One region of the Streptomyces sp. NPDC001848 genome, then DNA from elsewhere that is predicted to be linked to it. Evidence: riboswitches for the same ligand, from Rfam matches in the RefSeq annotation. Region 1 holds a riboswitch; each other region holds the start of a gene.
What was found. Region 1 has a riboswitch for S-adenosylmethionine ahead of thrC (threonine synthase). Riboswitches for the same ligand answer to the same signal wherever they lie in the genome.
Positions count from the first base shown of each region.

Region 2: another riboswitch for S-adenosylmethionine. It lies ahead of ACFYZJ_RS07635 (amino acid ABC transporter permease); the one in region 1 lies ahead of thrC (threonine synthase).
Region 3: another riboswitch for S-adenosylmethionine. It lies ahead of ACFYZJ_RS04210 (aminotransferase class V-fold PLP-dependent enzyme); the one in region 1 lies ahead of thrC (threonine synthase).

Region 1 is NZ_JBIATP010000013.1:140,429-145,487, reverse strand. It holds gene ACFYZJ_RS26450 (trehalose-6-phosphate synthase) at 1-735, opposite strand, end outside; gene ACFYZJ_RS26445 (glucosyl-3-phosphoglycerate synthase) at 832-1,776, opposite strand; SAM riboswitch class I at 1,972-2,115, shown strand; gene thrC (threonine synthase) at 2,134-3,414, shown strand; gene ACFYZJ_RS26435 (MoaD/ThiS family protein) at 3,467-3,742, shown strand; gene ACFYZJ_RS26430 (cold-shock protein) at 4,192-4,395, shown strand; gene groL (chaperonin GroEL) at 4,746-5,059, shown strand, end outside.
Region 2 is NZ_JBIATP010000003.1:315,157-320,215, forward strand. It holds gene ACFYZJ_RS07625 (ABC transporter substrate-binding protein) at 1-400, opposite strand, end outside; gene ACFYZJ_RS07630 (amino acid ABC transporter ATP-binding protein) at 478-1,263, opposite strand; gene ACFYZJ_RS07635 (amino acid ABC transporter permease) at 1,260-2,240, opposite strand; SAM riboswitch class IV at 2,571-2,680, opposite strand; gene ACFYZJ_RS07640 (glutathione S-transferase C-terminal domain-containing protein) at 2,768-3,652, opposite strand; gene ACFYZJ_RS07645 (hypothetical protein) at 3,766-3,888, opposite strand; gene ACFYZJ_RS07650 (hypothetical protein) at 4,132-4,938, shown strand; gene ACFYZJ_RS07655 (ABC transporter substrate-binding protein) at 5,002-5,059, opposite strand, start outside.
Region 3 is NZ_JBIATP010000002.1:244,540-249,598, reverse strand. It holds gene ACFYZJ_RS04220 (hypothetical protein) at 1-18, shown strand, start outside; gene ACFYZJ_RS04215 (Lrp/AsnC family transcriptional regulator) at 58-339, shown strand; gene ACFYZJ_RS04210 (aminotransferase class V-fold PLP-dependent enzyme) at 393-1,754, opposite strand; SAM riboswitch class IV at 1,938-2,054, opposite strand; gene ACFYZJ_RS04205 (hypothetical protein) at 2,145-2,315, opposite strand; gene ACFYZJ_RS04200 (PRC-barrel domain-containing protein) at 2,343-2,699, opposite strand; gene trpD (anthranilate phosphoribosyltransferase) at 2,794-3,858, opposite strand; gene ACFYZJ_RS04190 (cytochrome bc complex cytochrome b subunit) at 3,996-5,059, opposite strand, start outside.

The DNA of each region.
Region 1 (5,059 bases):
CAGACCGTGCACCCCGATCCGCGTGCCCCCGAGCCCGCCGACGAGCGCCTTGCAGCACGCGGTGAACGCGTCCGCCCAGCGCTGGGTGAGGAACGCCGCCCGGTCCGCGCCCAGGATGCCGCGCAGCACCTGCGCCGCGACGTCGTCCGGCAGCAGACGGAAGTAGTCCGGCGGGGCCCACGGGGTGTGCGAGAAGTGCCCGATCCGCAGGTCGGGGCGGAGTGCGCGGAGCATGCCGGGGGCCAGGGTGAGGTGGTAGTCCTGGATCAGGACCGCCGCGCCCTCGGCCGCCTCCTGCGCGAGCGCCTCGGCGAACGCCCGGTTGTACGCCTCGTACGACGCCCACTGCCGCCGGAACTCCCGGCCGAAGACCGGCTCGAGCGGCGTCTGGTAGAGCATGTGGTGCACGAACCACAGCACCGAGTTCGCGATGCCGTTGTACGCGTCCGCGTGCACGTCCGGGGCGATGTCGAGCATCCGGACCCGCTGGCCGCCGGTGTCGGCCGGATCCAGCGCGCCGCCCGTGCGGCGCACGGCCTCGCGGTCGCCGTCGTTCAGGGCCGCGCAGACCCAGACCGCGTCCGCGTCCGGGCCGATCGCCGACAGGCCCGACACCAGGCCGCCTCCGCCGCGTTTGGCGGTGAGCTGCCCGGAATCGTCCAGCGCGTACGAGACGGGGCCGCGGTTGGAGGCGACGAGGATGCGGGCGCCGTGCACATGCTGCGTGGAAGCCATGCCACGAAACCTAGCCCGAGCCGAAAACGCTCAAACGTACGGTTCGGCCGTATGCGGAGCCGTCTCCGCCATGTCCGGCGCCCGGCCGCGCACCACTCAGGCCACTTTCCGTTCCATGTATTCGGCGATCTCCGCCATCGGCGGCCTCTCCTCGGTGTCCACGGAGTACGTCCGGGGCTCGAAGCCGTCCGCGCCCCGCTCGAACTGCGTGAGGGCCGGGCGGATCAGATGGCCGCGGGCCAGGCGGAGCTGGGCCGTGCGGTAGATCGCGGCGGCCATCCGGCCGAGCGCCTGGCCGTCCTGGTGGCGGTGCTTGCGCACACCGACGTCGACCTGGGCCAGCGCGTCCAGGCCCACCAGGTGCAGCGCGTCCACCAGCATGCCCAGCTCGACGCCGTACCCGACCGGGAAGGGGAGCCGTTCCAGCAGGGAGCGGCGGGCGGCGTACTCGCCGCCGAGCGGCTGGACGAATCCGGCGAGCTGCGGCCAGTGCATGTTGAGCAGCGGGCGGGCCATCAGTTCTGTGACGCGGCCGCCCTGTCCCGCTGCACCGCCGAGCGGCCGGTCGTACATCGCCTTCACCAGGTCCACGTCCGGGTCGGTGAGCAGCGGGCCCACGATCCCGGTCACGAAGTCCGACGAGAACTCCTTCAGGTCCGCGTCGACGAAGCAGATGATGTCCCCGCCGGTGACCAGCAAGGAGCGCCACAGCACCTCGCCCTTGCCGGGCACGGCCGGTATGCGTGGCAGGATCGCGTCCCGGTGCACCACCCTCGCGCCGGCCGCGGCGGCGACCTGGGACGTGCGGTCGGTGGAGCCGGAGTCGACGACGACGATCTCGTCGACCAGCGGAACCTGCCGCACGAGGTCGTGGCGGATGACGGAGACGATCTCGCCGACCGTCTCCTCCTCGTTGAGCGCGGGCAGCACGACGCTGACCGAGGAACCCGAGGCTCGTTTCGCGGCCATGATCTGGTGGAGCGGGCGATCGGTGACGGACCAGGAGCGGGTGCTCAGCCAGCGCTCGACTTCTTCCAGCACAGTCTGCGGCTCCTCACATCGGTACGGGCGTGGGGGGTGAGTCGGGGAGGGTCAAACGGGTCTCTCTTGTGATCCATCTCGCGGTTCGGACGACTATCTCAACTCTCCCGGCCGTCGGTTACAGTCTTGAACAACGCCGGTGACCATCGCATGTCGGGGTCCCTCGCGGCCCGCGCCGGCGAAACAACCACATACAGCTCATCCAGAGGGGCAGAGGGACACGGCCCGATGAAGCCCCGGCAACCCTCCAGTCGGCTCTCGTCTTCGCAGGCGGGGCTCCCGGCTAGGGAAGGTGCCAATTCCGTCTCACGGCGAGGTGCGTCGTGGGGAAGATGAGGAGAAAGGGCCTCGCCTGACATGGCTGTGCAGACTGTTGCAAGCACCACCGACTCCGTGAACCTCGGCCCCGCTGCGGCCCTGTCCTGCCGCGAGTGCGGCCACCGGGTGCCGCTCGGTCCGGTCTTCGCCTGCGAGGAGTGTTTCGGCCCGCTCGAGGTCGCCTACGACTTCTCCGGCTACGACACCGAGGAGCTGCGGAAGCGGATCGAGGCGGGCCCCGCGAACATCTGGCGCTATGCGCCGCTGCTGCCGGTCCCGGCGGACGTGGCCGACAAGCCGAACCTCAACCCGGGCTGGACCAAGCTCGTCAAGGCCGACAACCTGGCGCGGGAGCTGGGCGTGACCGGCGGGTTGTATGTGAAGGACGACTCCGGTAACCCGACGCACTCCTTCAAGGACCGCGTGGTCGCCCAGGCGCTGGAGGCGGCGCGCGTCTTCGGCTTCACCACCCTGTCCTGCTCCTCCACCGGCAACCTCGCGGGCGCGGTCGGCGCCGCGGCGGCCCGGGCCGGGTTCCGCTCCTGTGTCTTCATCCCGCACGACCTGGAGCAGGGCAAGGTCGTCATGGCCGCGATCTACGGCGGCGAGCTCGTCGGCATCGAGGGCAACTACGACGACGTGAACCGCTTCTGCTCCGAGCTGATCGGCGACCCGGCCGGCGAGGGCTGGGGCTTCGTCAACGTCAACCTGCGGCCGTACTACGCGGAGGGTTCCAAGACCCTGGCGTACGAGATCGCCGAGCAGCTCGGCTGGGAGCTGCCGGACCAGATCGTGGTGCCGATCGCCTCCGGCTCGCAGCTCACGAAGATCGACAAGGGTCTGCAGGAGCTGATCAAGCTGGGGCTCGTCGAGGACAAGCCGTACAAGATCTTCGGCGCGCAGGCCGAGGGCTGCTCGCCGGTGTCGGTGGCGTACAAGGCGGGCCACGACGTGGTACGGCCGCAGAAGCCGAACACGATCGCCAAGTCGCTCGCGATCGGCAACCCGGCCGACGGTCCCTACGTACTGGACATCGCCCGCCGCACGGGCGGTGCCGTGGAGGACGTGACGGACGAGCAGATCGTGGACGCCATCAAGCTCCTCGCCCGGACCGAGGGCATCTTCGCCGAGACGGCGGGTGGCGTGACCGTCGGCGTCACGCGCAAGCTGATCGAGAACGGTGTCCTCGACCCGTCGAAGACGACGGTCGTCCTCAACACCGGGGACGGTCTGAAGACGCTGGACGCGGTGGCCGGCACCGGGCTGACCGCGACGATCCGCCCCACCCTCGAGTCCTTCCGCGAGGCCGGTCTCGTCTGACCTCCGCCCGCGCCAACCCACCAGCCGTACCCCGACCGGAGGTCACCCCCCGATGAGCGTCACCGTCCGCATCCCCACCATCCTGCGCACCTACACCGGCGGCCAGGCCGAGGTCACCGCCGAGGGCGCCACCCTCGCCGAGGTCATCGCCGACCTGGAGAAGAACCACACCGGTATCGCCGCCCGTGTCCTGGACGACCAGGGCAAGCTGCGCCGCTTCGTCAACGTGTACGTGAACGACGACGACGTCCGCTTCGAGCAGGGCCTGGAGACGGCGACCCCGGACGGTGCGGGCGTCTCCATCATCCCCGCGGTCGCGGGCGGCTGACGGTGGCTCACCCGCGCGATCATTACCCTCGGTAACGCGCGTCACTCACCGTTCATCGAATTGCCCTCTCCGTGAGAGAAACGGAGGGGGCAATTCTGCATGGTTGAGCGCGGTACAGTTGGGGAACGCGCTCCCGGTCTCCCCTTCCGGGTCCGCGAACCTCTGCCGCGCGCCCGACAAGAAGCAGCCAAAGTGTGCGGGGCTTTTGCGCCATTCATTCCCTTTGCCGGGCCCGACTTGCCCTGAAATCTGGTGAATTCTCGGTATATTCCCGACCGGCCGCACCCCGAATTCTCGTCCGATTGACCTGTTGCAGACGGCAGTTGGACAGATACATTCAGCCGCGGTCGACGCGTTCCGGCGCACGCCCCCAACCGTTGGGGGGTGAGGTCTGACCCGGATCCGCGAAGTGTGGATCTGTGCAAGGGCCAGTAATAGGGGAGTTAGGCATGGCTCAGGGCACCGTCAAGTGGTTCAACGCGGAGAAGGGGTACGGCTTCATCGCGGTCGACGGTGGTGCGGACGTCTTCGTCCACTACAGCGCGATCCAGATGGACGGCTACCGCACCCTGGAAGAGGGCCAGCGGGTCGAGTTCGAGATCTCGCAGGGTCAGAAGGGCCCGCAGGCGGACATGGTCCGCGTGACCGCCTGATACAACGCGCCGACGACTGAACTGTTCGACGTGTCGAGGGGCTCGCATCCCGTCCGGGATGCGAGCCCCTCGGTCGTGTCGGGCCACCGTCCCCCAGGGGGCGCGCAGCGGCGTCCACCTGCGGATCATGCTCCCGAGTTCACCTTCCGATACCCCAAGGCGGCTTGCACTCGGCAGGGTCGAGTGCTAATCATTGGCGTTAGCACTCTGAAGGTGAGAGTGACAACAGAAGGACCGGGTCGGTGAGGCCGCGGGCCGGGTGGGGCAAGGAACCTCCGGCCGGGGCCGTCCGTCGCGGGCGCGGGCGCGGTCCGAAGTAATCACCCCCAGTCCTGGAGGGACCACTTCACATGGCCAAGATCATCGCGTTCGACGAGGAGGCGCGGCGCGGCCTCGAGCGCGGCATGAACCAGCTCGCGGACGCCGTCAAGGTGACCCTCGGCCCCAAGGGCCGCAACGTCGTCCTCGAGAAGAAGTGGGGCGCCCCCACGATCACCAACGACGGCGTCTCCATCGCCAAGGAGATCGAGCTCGAGGACCCGTACGAGAAGATCGGCGCCGAGCTGGTCAAGGAAGTCGCCAAGAAGACGGACGACGTCGCCGGTGACGGTACGACCACCGCGACCGTGCTCGCCCAGGCGCTGGTCCGCGAGGGCTTGCGCAA
Region 2 (5,059 bases), on a different contig from region 1:
TGAAGTTCTTCAGCTCGGGCTTGAGGCCGAGGACCGCGGCCACCAGGCGGCCGAAGTCGGGCTCGGCGCCGGTGAGGGTCTTCTGGTCGCTGCCCACGTACGCCAGCGGCGCGAAGCCGGAGGGCAGGGCGCCCACGCCGATCTCCAGCTTGCCGCTCTTGCGGATGGCCGCGGGCAGTTCGGCGTTCAGGGACTTCACCTCGGACACCTTCAGGGCTGTCTGCGTGGCGGCGCCGTTGGAGAGCTGCCCCACGGTGACCGTGCCGGAGGATGCGCTGTCGGTGGTGGTGGCGGCGTCGCTCTTGCCCCCGCACGCGGCGAGTCCGGCGGCGAGGGAGGCGACGGCGGTGCCTGCGGTGAGGCCGCGCAGGAGTCGGGTGCGAAGACTGAGGGTGGGCATGGCTGTCCTTGTCCGGTGAGCGGTGGAGGTGTTGGGGCGTGGGGGGAGGCTGTGGAGCGGAAGCGGAACCGGCGGGTTCAGAGCACCTTGCTCAGGAAGTCCCGGGTCCGCTCGTGCCGCGGGTTGTCCAGGACCTCGGCGGGCGGCCCCTGTTCGATGATCCGGCCGTCGTCCATGAAGACCACCCGGTCGGCGCATTCACGGGCGAAGCCGATCTCGTGGGTGACGATGACCAGCGTGGTGCCGCCGCCGGCCAGGTCCTTGATGACGGCCAGCACCTCGCCGACGAGTTCTGGGTCGAGGGCGGAGGTGGGTTCGTCGAAGAGGATCACGCCGGGCCGCAGGGCGAGCGCGCGGGCGATGGCCACGCGCTGCTGCTGGCCGCCGGACAGCTGCCGCGGGTAGGCGTCGGCCTTGTCGGCGAGCCCGACCCTGCCGAGCAGTTGGAGGGCCAGGTCCCGGGCTTGGGCTTTGGTCAGCTTGCCGGTCGCCACCGGCGCCGCGGTGACGTTCTCCAGCGCGGTCAGGTGCGGGAAGAGGTTGAAGTTCTGGAACACAAAGCCGATGCGGCTGCGCTGGCCCAGGATGACCCGCTCGCTCAGCTCCTTGAGGTGGTCGCCGTGGCGGCGTACGCCGACGGGTTCGCCCCCCACGCTGACATAGCCGCGGTCGGGCTTCTCCAGGTGGTTGATCACCCGCAGCAGGGTGGACTTGCCGGAGCCGGACGGGCCGAGGACCACGGTCACCTCCCCCGGCCGTACGGTCAACTCCACGCCATGCAGCACCTGGTGCGCACCGAACGCCTTGTGGACGTCGTGCACCTGGATGGCGGCGGGGCGGGTCTGGAGCGTCTCGGTGGTCATATGGCGGCCTCCCTGCGCGCACGGGCCCGCAGATCGGCGAGACCGGTGCGGAGCTTCTGCAACGGGGTCGGCGGCAACGCGCGGGTGGCGCCGCGGGCGTAGTACCGCTCGACGTAGAACTGGACGACGGACACGAGGCTCGTCAGGATCAGGTACCAGACGGTGACCACCAGCAGCAGCGGCACGATGTCGCCGGGGTAGGTGCTGCCCATGGTCTGCGCGGAGCCGAACAGGTCCAGCAACGACACGTAGAACACCAGCGAGGTGCTCTTGACCAGGCCGATCAGCTGGTTGACGTAGTTCGGGGTGATGGACCTGAGGGCCTGCGGAAAGACGATCCGCCGGAACTGGTGGCCCTTGGGCAGACCGAGCGCGGCGGCCGCTTCGTGCTGGCCCTGGTCGACGGAGAGGATGCCGCCGCGGACCACCTCCGCCGCGTAGGCCGCCTCGTTGAGGCTCAGTCCGACGACGGCGACGACCATGTCGGTGGCGAGCCGGGACTCGTCGAAGCTGAAGAAGGCGGGGCCGAAGGGCACACCGACGCTCAGCGTCTTGTACAGGGCGCTGAAGTTGTAGAGGAAGATCAGCACCACGATCAGCGGTATGGAGCGCAGCGCCCACACATACGTCCAGCTGACCGCGCGCAGGACCGGGCTCCTCGACAGCCGGGCCAGTGCGAGCACGATTCCGCCGAGCAGGCCCAACACCGCGCTGAGGGCGGTGACTTCGAGAGTGATGAGCAGTCCGTCGAGGATGGTGGGGCGCAGGAACCAGTAGGCGAAGCGGTCCCACTGGTAGAACGGGTTGGACACCAGTCCGTGGACGAACTGGGCCACGAGGACCAGCACGATCGCCGTGGCGATCCAGCGGCCCGGCCTGCGCAGGGGCAGTACCCGCTGGGCGGTCGCGGGTGGGGACGGGGTGTCGGCGGACGGCGCCGCTGCGAGGGACACGGCGGCGCCGGAGGACTCGGGCATGGCAGGCTCCAGCTGGGGAGGGCACCCCGGATGCGCGTACGACGACACCGGCGCAACGGCAGGAGCCGCCGGCGTGACGAGGGGTGGAAAGCGCACGGGACCGGGGACTGGACGGAACGCGGGCACACCACGGCGGCGGTGCGCCTCAGGGATTCAGAAGGCCGTCAGTCGTGACAGCGGGCAGAGCCCGGGGTGGTACACAGTGCGCTGTTGACGCGGAGCAGGTCGACGGAACGGTTCGCGCAGAGCAGGACGCAGCCGCGGAGCCGCGAAGCGGCCGTCCTCGAAGCTGCGTCCATCGCCGTCACCGTCACTCTTCCGGCCCGTGGGGCCTCGCGCTTACCGAAACGTCATCCGGTCGGGTCGTCACCTGGGGCACCCCACCGCGGTGCGAGGGTTGCCGGTCAGCGAGCCAGGGCTTGACGCTGACGCTCATGACCTCTTGGCCCGTAAGTGAATACGGGCGCCGGAGGCGATGTCAACGCCCGTCCACCAGGTGATACATGGACGGAGATGCCCTTCGCCCATCAACCCGACTCGGCGCCGGTCCTGTTGGGCATGTGCGCGGCCCAGTCCAGGATCTGCACCGCCGCGCCGGCGGCCTCCAGTCCCCGGCAGTGCGCGTGGTGCCGCCGGGCGATGCCCTCGAGGTCGAGGTGTCCACCGAAGGCGGGGTGGGAGGTCAGCCGACGGGCGTACGCCCACAGGTGCGGGTGGCCGGCGACGCGGTGCACCGCGGCGGCGTCCAGGTGCCAGCGGTGCACGGTGTCGAGCTGCACCAGGCTGACCCACACCTCCACGTCCGCGGCGGTCAGCCGGTCGCCGAGCAGGTGGTCCTGCCGGGCGAGCCGTCCCTCCAGTGACCGCAGGGTGCACAGCAGCGAGGTGAGCGCGGCGTCCCGTTCCTCCGGATCCGCGTCGACGCATCCGGCACGCTGGGCGGCCGCGTCGATGCCCTGCTCGCACAGCCGCTGGACGCCCTCGATCTCGACGTCCGCCCCTTGCGGATACAGCGCGGGGCGGTCCGTGCCGAAGTGCCGCGCCAGGTCGCGCATGATGTCCGGGGCGTGGGTGCTGACGATCCGGCCCGACCAGTCGTCGCTGAGCACGGGCGCCAGGGCGGCTCCCGGGTAGCGATGTGCGCTGGCCTCGTACAGCGGACGCAGCGCGGAGTACTCGCCGCCGGGTCCGTCGGGCACCGCGGGCAGCAGCGTGACGGGGCAGACGTCGTCGAGGCCGAGCAGGCTGTGTGTGATGGCTATCCGCAGACAGTGCGGACAGGCCGGGGACAGGTGGAGACGGTAGCGGCGCGGTACGGCGTAGTGGCCGCTGCGCGGGTCACAGCCGATCCGGCCGCGGAAGGCGGGCAGTTGCTGTGCGGACGGGAGTGCGGTCAGGGCATGGGCGGACATGTCTCTCCCGGGGGTTCTGGGACGCGGGGGTGTGGGGGTGGTGGCCCACGGGCAGGCGCGCTCCACGACGCGAACGGCGCGGGGTGGCGGGGGCGCGGCGTGGCCCCGCCGGTTCAGCGCCGGCGGCTGCTCGCGCTGCAGACGCGCAGCAGATCGATGTGACGGCGGGAGGTCAGCAGCAGGGACTGCCGGCGCGTGCGGTGAACACGGCTGACGACCGGCTCCAGGCGCCCCATGTTTCCCTACCTGTTCACTAGGAAATCTCCCTTGGAGTGTCGATCCGGCTCCGGCCCGCGTCAAGGGGGAGGTCCGCAGTGTGAGAGGGTGGCTGCCGAGGGGCGAGACTCACGGGTTCCCCTCCTCGTGTTCAGGTCGCTTTCAGCTTCCGGGGCCGCTGTGGCAACTCATGCACATCAAGCCCCAAAGCAATGGCAAAGGCCCCTGGGAAAGCGGCAGATGGCCATGTCATCGTGCGTGTCATGAGCACTGAGCACGTCCTTGATGACCGACCCGACGCCCACACCCACGCCCGGATACGCGGGATGGCGAACAAGGTGCCGGAAGTGACCGTCTACTTCTGGATCATCAAGGTTCTGACGACCGGAATGGGCGAGACCGCCTCCGACTACCTGGGCCATCTGCTCGGCCCGATCCCCGCGGTCGGTCTCGGCACCCTCGCCTTCCTCGGGTCCCTGGTCCTGCAGTTCGCGGTCCGCCGGTACGTGGCCTGGATCTACTGGACGGCCATCGTCATGGTCAGCGTGTTCGGCACGATGGCCGCCGACGTTCTGCACGTGGGCCTCCACGTGCCCTACACGCTCTCCACGCCGCTGTTCCTGGCGGCGCTGGCCGCCGTCTTCGCCCTGTGGTACGCGAGCGAGCGGACCCTGTCCATCCACAGCATCTCCACCCGGCGCCGCGAGGCGTTCTACTGGGCTGCCGTGCTCGCCACGTTCGCGCTCGGCACGGCCGCGGGCGACCTGAGCGCGACGATCGGCCTCGGCTACCTGGGGTCCGTCGCTCTGTACGCCGTCGCCATCTCTGTGCCGGCGGTCGCCCACCGCGGGGGTCTGCTCGGCCCGGTGGTCGCGTTCTGGTCCGCGTACGTCATCACCCGCCCACTCGGTGCGTCGATCGCCGACTGGATGGCCCTGCCCCACAGGCGCGGCGGGCTGGACTGGGGTCTGGGCCCGGTCACCCTGTCGTGGACGGTCGCGATCCTCGGATTCGTGGCCTACCTGGCGGTCTCGCGACGCGACGTCGGGAGCGACTCGGCCGCAGTCTGACATGGCACCGCCCCGCCTGCCGCTGGTGCGGTCAGGCGGGGCGACGTCGTGTCGGTGGCAGGCTCAGCCGTCCGCCCCCGCGGGGGTCGTGGTGGTCTTGAATCCCTCGGTCTTGTTGGCC
Region 3 (5,059 bases), on a different contig from region 1:
CGTCGGCCAAGGGTCTAGAGTGAGGGCGTCAGCGCGTACCGAGGGAGACAGCCAGCCGTGATCACCGCGATCGTGCTCATCAAGACCAGCGTGGACCGGATCCCCGAGATCGCGGAGCGGATCGCCGCGCTGGATTCCGTCAGCGAGGTCTTCTCCGTCACGGGGACGTACGACCTGATCGCCATGGTGCGGGTGAAGGAGCACGAGGAGCTGGCGGACGTCATCCCCGGGCGGATCAGCAAGATCCCGGGGGTCGAGGCGACGGACACCCACGTGGCGTTCCGCACGTACTCCCAGCACGACCTGGAGGCGGCGTTCGCGATCGGGCTGGACTCCTGACCCGCCTGATCCGCTGAACGCCGCCTCACCGGTGGCGTGAGGACCTGGAGTTCTCAGACCGCCGGGACGCAGCGGCCGTTCTCCGTGTGGTACTGCCACTTCGCACCGTCGCGCACCAGTTCCTGCACGGCGTCGACGAAGCGCTCCACGTGCTCGTCGGGGGTGCCGGCGCCGAAGCTCACCCGGATCGCGTTGAGGGACTTCTCGCCGGGCGCCGCCTCGGGGGCGCCGCACTCGCCCTGGGTCTGGGGGCCGCTGCCGAGCAGGGTCCGGACCAGGGGGTGGGCGCAGAACAGGCCGTCGCGGACGCCGATGCCGTACTCGGCGGAGAGCGCGGCGGCGAAGTGGGAGCTGTTCCAGCCCTCGACGACGAAGGAGATCACGCCGACGCGCGGGGCGTCGTCGCCGAAGAGGGACAGGACCTTGACCTCGGGGACGTCGGCGAGGCCCTCCCTGACCTTGCGGATCAGGTGCTGCTCGCGGGCGACCAGGGTGTCGAAACCGGCCTCGGTGAGGGCTTTGCAGGCGGAGGCGATGGCGTAGGCGCCGATGACGTTCGGGGAGCCGGCCTCGTGGCGGGCGGCCGTGTCGTGCCACTCCACGTCCACTCCCCCGTCCGTCCGCCGCGTGACCTTGCGGCTGGCGCCGCCGCCCGCGAGGTACGGCTCGGCCTGGCACAGCCAGTCGGCGCGGCCGGCCAGGACGCCGGAGCCGAAGGGGGCGTAGAGCTTGTGGCCGGAGAAGGCGACCCAGTCCACGTCGAGGTCCTTGACGGACACCGGGTGGTGCGGGGCGAGTTGGGCGGCGTCCAGGACGATACGGGCGCCGTGCGCGTGGGCGGCCGCCGCCAGCTCGCGCACGGGCCACAGCTCGCCGGTGACGTTGGAGGCACCGGTGACGCACACCAGGGCCGGGCCGTGGGGGTCGCGGTCGGCGAGGGCGCGCTCCAGGGTCTCCACGGCCTGCTGCGGAGTGCGCGGGGCGTCGAGGTAGGTGACCTGGGCGTCGCGCCAGGGCAGCAGGGAGGCGTGGTGCTCGGTCTCGAAGACGAAGACCCGGCAGCCGGCCGGGAGGGCGGCGGCGAGGAGGTTGAGCGAGTCGGTGGTGGACCGGGTGAAGATCACCTGGTCGGTGTCGCGGCAGTCGAGGAACTCGGCGACGGTGCGGCGGGCGTTCTCGAAGAGGTCGGTGGACAGCTGGGAGAGGTACCCGGCACCGCGGTGGACGCTGCCGTAGTACGGGGCGTACGCCGCCACGTCGTCCCAGACGCGCTGCAGGGCGGGGGCGCTGGCCGCGTAGTCGAGCGCGGCGTAGGTGACGTCGCCGCCGGTGACGAGCGGGACGGTGACCTCACGGCCCAGAACGGGCAGCGGGGCACAGACGGACGGGTCGGCGGCAAGGGTGGGGACGGACATGGGTGTACTCCCGTAAGGCAGGCGAGACTCACCGGTGCCGGAGGCGCGCACGGGCGCAGAGGTCTCCACGGCACGGAGAGTGAAAGGAGAAAAGGGGTGCGGAGGCGGGGCTCTGCGGCCCTAACGCATTCGCTTGCTCACGGAAGGCTCCCTCGAACGACCAGGACCCCTGGTGACACGAGGGGTCCGCGCTTGCCGCAGACCTCGCTGCCTACGGCCTGGTCTTCACCCGGGGCACCCCGCCACGGACGGAGGGTTGCCGGACAGCCGGCCGGGGCCGAATGGCTGTCGCTCATGACCTGGTCAGGAAACTACGGCAGGTGATCACCCGCCCGCAACTTCTGTCCGGATACCGGGACGGGATCCCCGAGGGGATCCCGTCCCGGTATGTCACCGAAGCAGGTGGTGGCGCGAGCGCCGCCCCCAGCGCATGCCGGTCAGGACAAGGCTGGCCAGGAAGACCACCACGCCGATGATCAGGAGGTAGAACAACCCCTTCGCCACCGCGCCGATGATTCCCAGGGCGACCGCCACGAGGATCAGGAACAGCACGAACGCCATGGTGACCCCTTCCTGAGGCCCGGCAGGTCAGCGGCGCGCGAGGCGGCGTCCGCGGTCGTCGCCGGGCTCGTAGGCCCTGTCGTAGTGTTTGAAGATCTCTTCTTCGCGCTCGACCGGCAGGACGTCGTCCACGCCGATGGACGGCGCCTTGCGCACCCGCCCTCTGGAGTGCGCCACCTGCACGTACCCCGGTCCCACGGTCGCCTCGTCGAGGGGGACGAAGACGAGCCTGTGCCGGGTCGGCAGCCCGGTACGGACGGTGGCCATGGCCGGCGTGTCGGTGGTGGTGTCGACGTAGACGGCCTCGAGGGACCCGATCCTGCGGCCCTTGGCGTCGATCACGTCGCGGTTGCGCCACTCACGGATATCGGCTGAATGGATCATGCCCAGCCTCCTTGCGGCCCGCGGGGAGAGCTGCCACTCACCTCACTCTACTCCGGCCAGCCTGACCTGGCCTTTTCCGCCGGTGCGCGCGGCGTCACGCGTTGCTGGCGGCCACCCATCGCTCCAGGGCCCGCTTGGCCGCGCCGGAGTCGATCGACTCCGCGGCCCTGTCCATGCCGGCCCGGAGCTGGTCGGTCAGCGGGCCGTCGCCCGGATGCAGGGCGACCAGTGCGGCCGCCGAGTTGAGCAGGACGGCGTCCCGCACGGGGCCCTTCTCGCCGTCCAGCAGCCGCCGTGCGACCTCCGCGTTGTACGAGGCGTCGGCGCCCCGCAGCGCCTCCACCGGCACCAGGTCGAGGCCGACGTCCCGCGGGTCGAAGGTCTCCTCCGTGACCTTGCCGTCACGGACGATCCACACCCGGGACGTGGCGGTCGTGGTGAGCTCGTCCAGGCCGTCGTCGCCACGGAAGACGAGGGAGGAGTTGCCTCGCTCGGCGAAGACCCCGGCCACGATGGGCGCCATGCGGGGGTCCGCGACACCGACCGCCTGGGCCTTCACCTTGGCCGGGTTGGTGAGCGGACCGAGGACGTTGAAGGTCGTACGGATGCCCAGCTGGCCGCGCGCCGCTGCCACGTGCCGCAGCGCCGGGTGGAACTTCACCGCGAAGCAGAAGGTGATGCCGGCCTCTTCGGCCACCTCCGCGACCCGCTTCGGGGACAGGTCCAGATTGACGCCGAGCATCTCCAGCACGTCCGACGCGCCCGACGCGGAGGACGCGGCCCGGTTGCCGTGCTTGATGACCTTGGCTCCCGTGCCGGCGACGACGATCGAGGACATCGTGGAGATGTTGACCGTCTTCGCTCCGTCGCCGCCCGTACCGACGATGTCGACGGTCGCGCCCGGCACCTCGATCACGTTCGCGTGCTCGTACATGGCCCGCACGAGCCCGGTGATCTCCTGCACCGTCTCGCCCTTGGCCCGCAGCGCCACCACGAACCCGGCGATCTGCGCGTCCGTCGCCTCGCCGCGCATGATGCGGTCCATCGCCCAGGCCGTCGCGTCGGCGCTCTGGTCCCGCCCCTCCAGCAGGGCGTTCAGCACCTCGGGCCAGGAACGGCCCGCCGCGGTGTCGCCTCCAGCGGGGGTCACAGCGCTCATAAGCCGCTCCTGGGTCGGTGTCCCGGACTACGGGACGCGAGTCTCGAACAGGTCCACCCTATCCAGCCGGGGGCATGGCGAAGGGCCCCGTCCGGAGATCGGACGGGGCCCTTCGACCGTGGCGTGGCGTGCAGCGATCAGTGGTGGCCGTGGCCGCTCGTGATCTCCTTGTACTCCTCGACCGTGGGCTTGGGGATCTGGTTGTTCTCCCCGTAGTAGGCGTTGCTCAGCTTGGCGCGGAGCTTCTGCGAGCCCTTGATCTTGCGCTCGACGCCGTTCTCGTCGACCGTCGGGCCGAGTTCGAGCGGCTGGTACTGCTCGTGCGCCGTGAGCGTGTGCAGCTGCTCCTGGCTGAGCGGCTCGTGGACCTCGATGAACTCACCGTGCGGCAGCCGCTTGATGATGCCCGACTCGCGGCCGTGCAGCACCTTGTCGCGGTCCCGGCGCTGCAGGCCGAGGCAGATCCGCTTGGTCACGATGAACACGATGACCGGCACCACGAAGAACGCGATGCGGACGAACCAGGTGATCGCGTTGATCGACAGGTGGAAGTGCGTGGCCCAGATGTCGTTGCCACCGCCCAGCAGCATCACGAAGTACCACGAGATCCAGGCGGCACCGAAGGCGGTGCGCGTCGGGGCGTTGCGCGGACGGTCCAGGATGTGGTGCTCGCGCTTGTCGCCGGTGACCCAGGACTCGATGAACGGGTAGACCGCGATGGCGGCGAGGGTCAGCGGGAAGAGCACCAGCGGGACGAACACACCCAGGACGAGCGTGTGGCCCGCGAAGTTGATCTCCCAGCCGGGCATGGCGCGGATGAGGCCCTCGGCCTGGCCCATGTACCAGTCGGGCTGGGCGCCCGTGGACACCTGGTCCGGACGGTAGGGCCCGATGGCCCAGATCGGGTTGATGGTGGCGATCGCCGCGATGGCCGCGATGACACCGAAGACCAGGAAGAAGAAGCCGCCGGCCTTGGCCATGTACACCGGCAGCAGCGGCATGCCGACGACGTTGTTGTTCGTCTTGCCGGGGCCCGCGAACTGCGTGTGCTTGTGGTAGATGACCAGGATCAGGTGACCCACCACCAGGCCGAGCATGATGCCCGGCAGCAGCAGGATGTGGATCGAGTAGAACCGGGCCACGAAGTCGCCGCCGGGGAACTGGCCGCCGAAGAGGAAGAACGACAGGTACGTGCCGACGA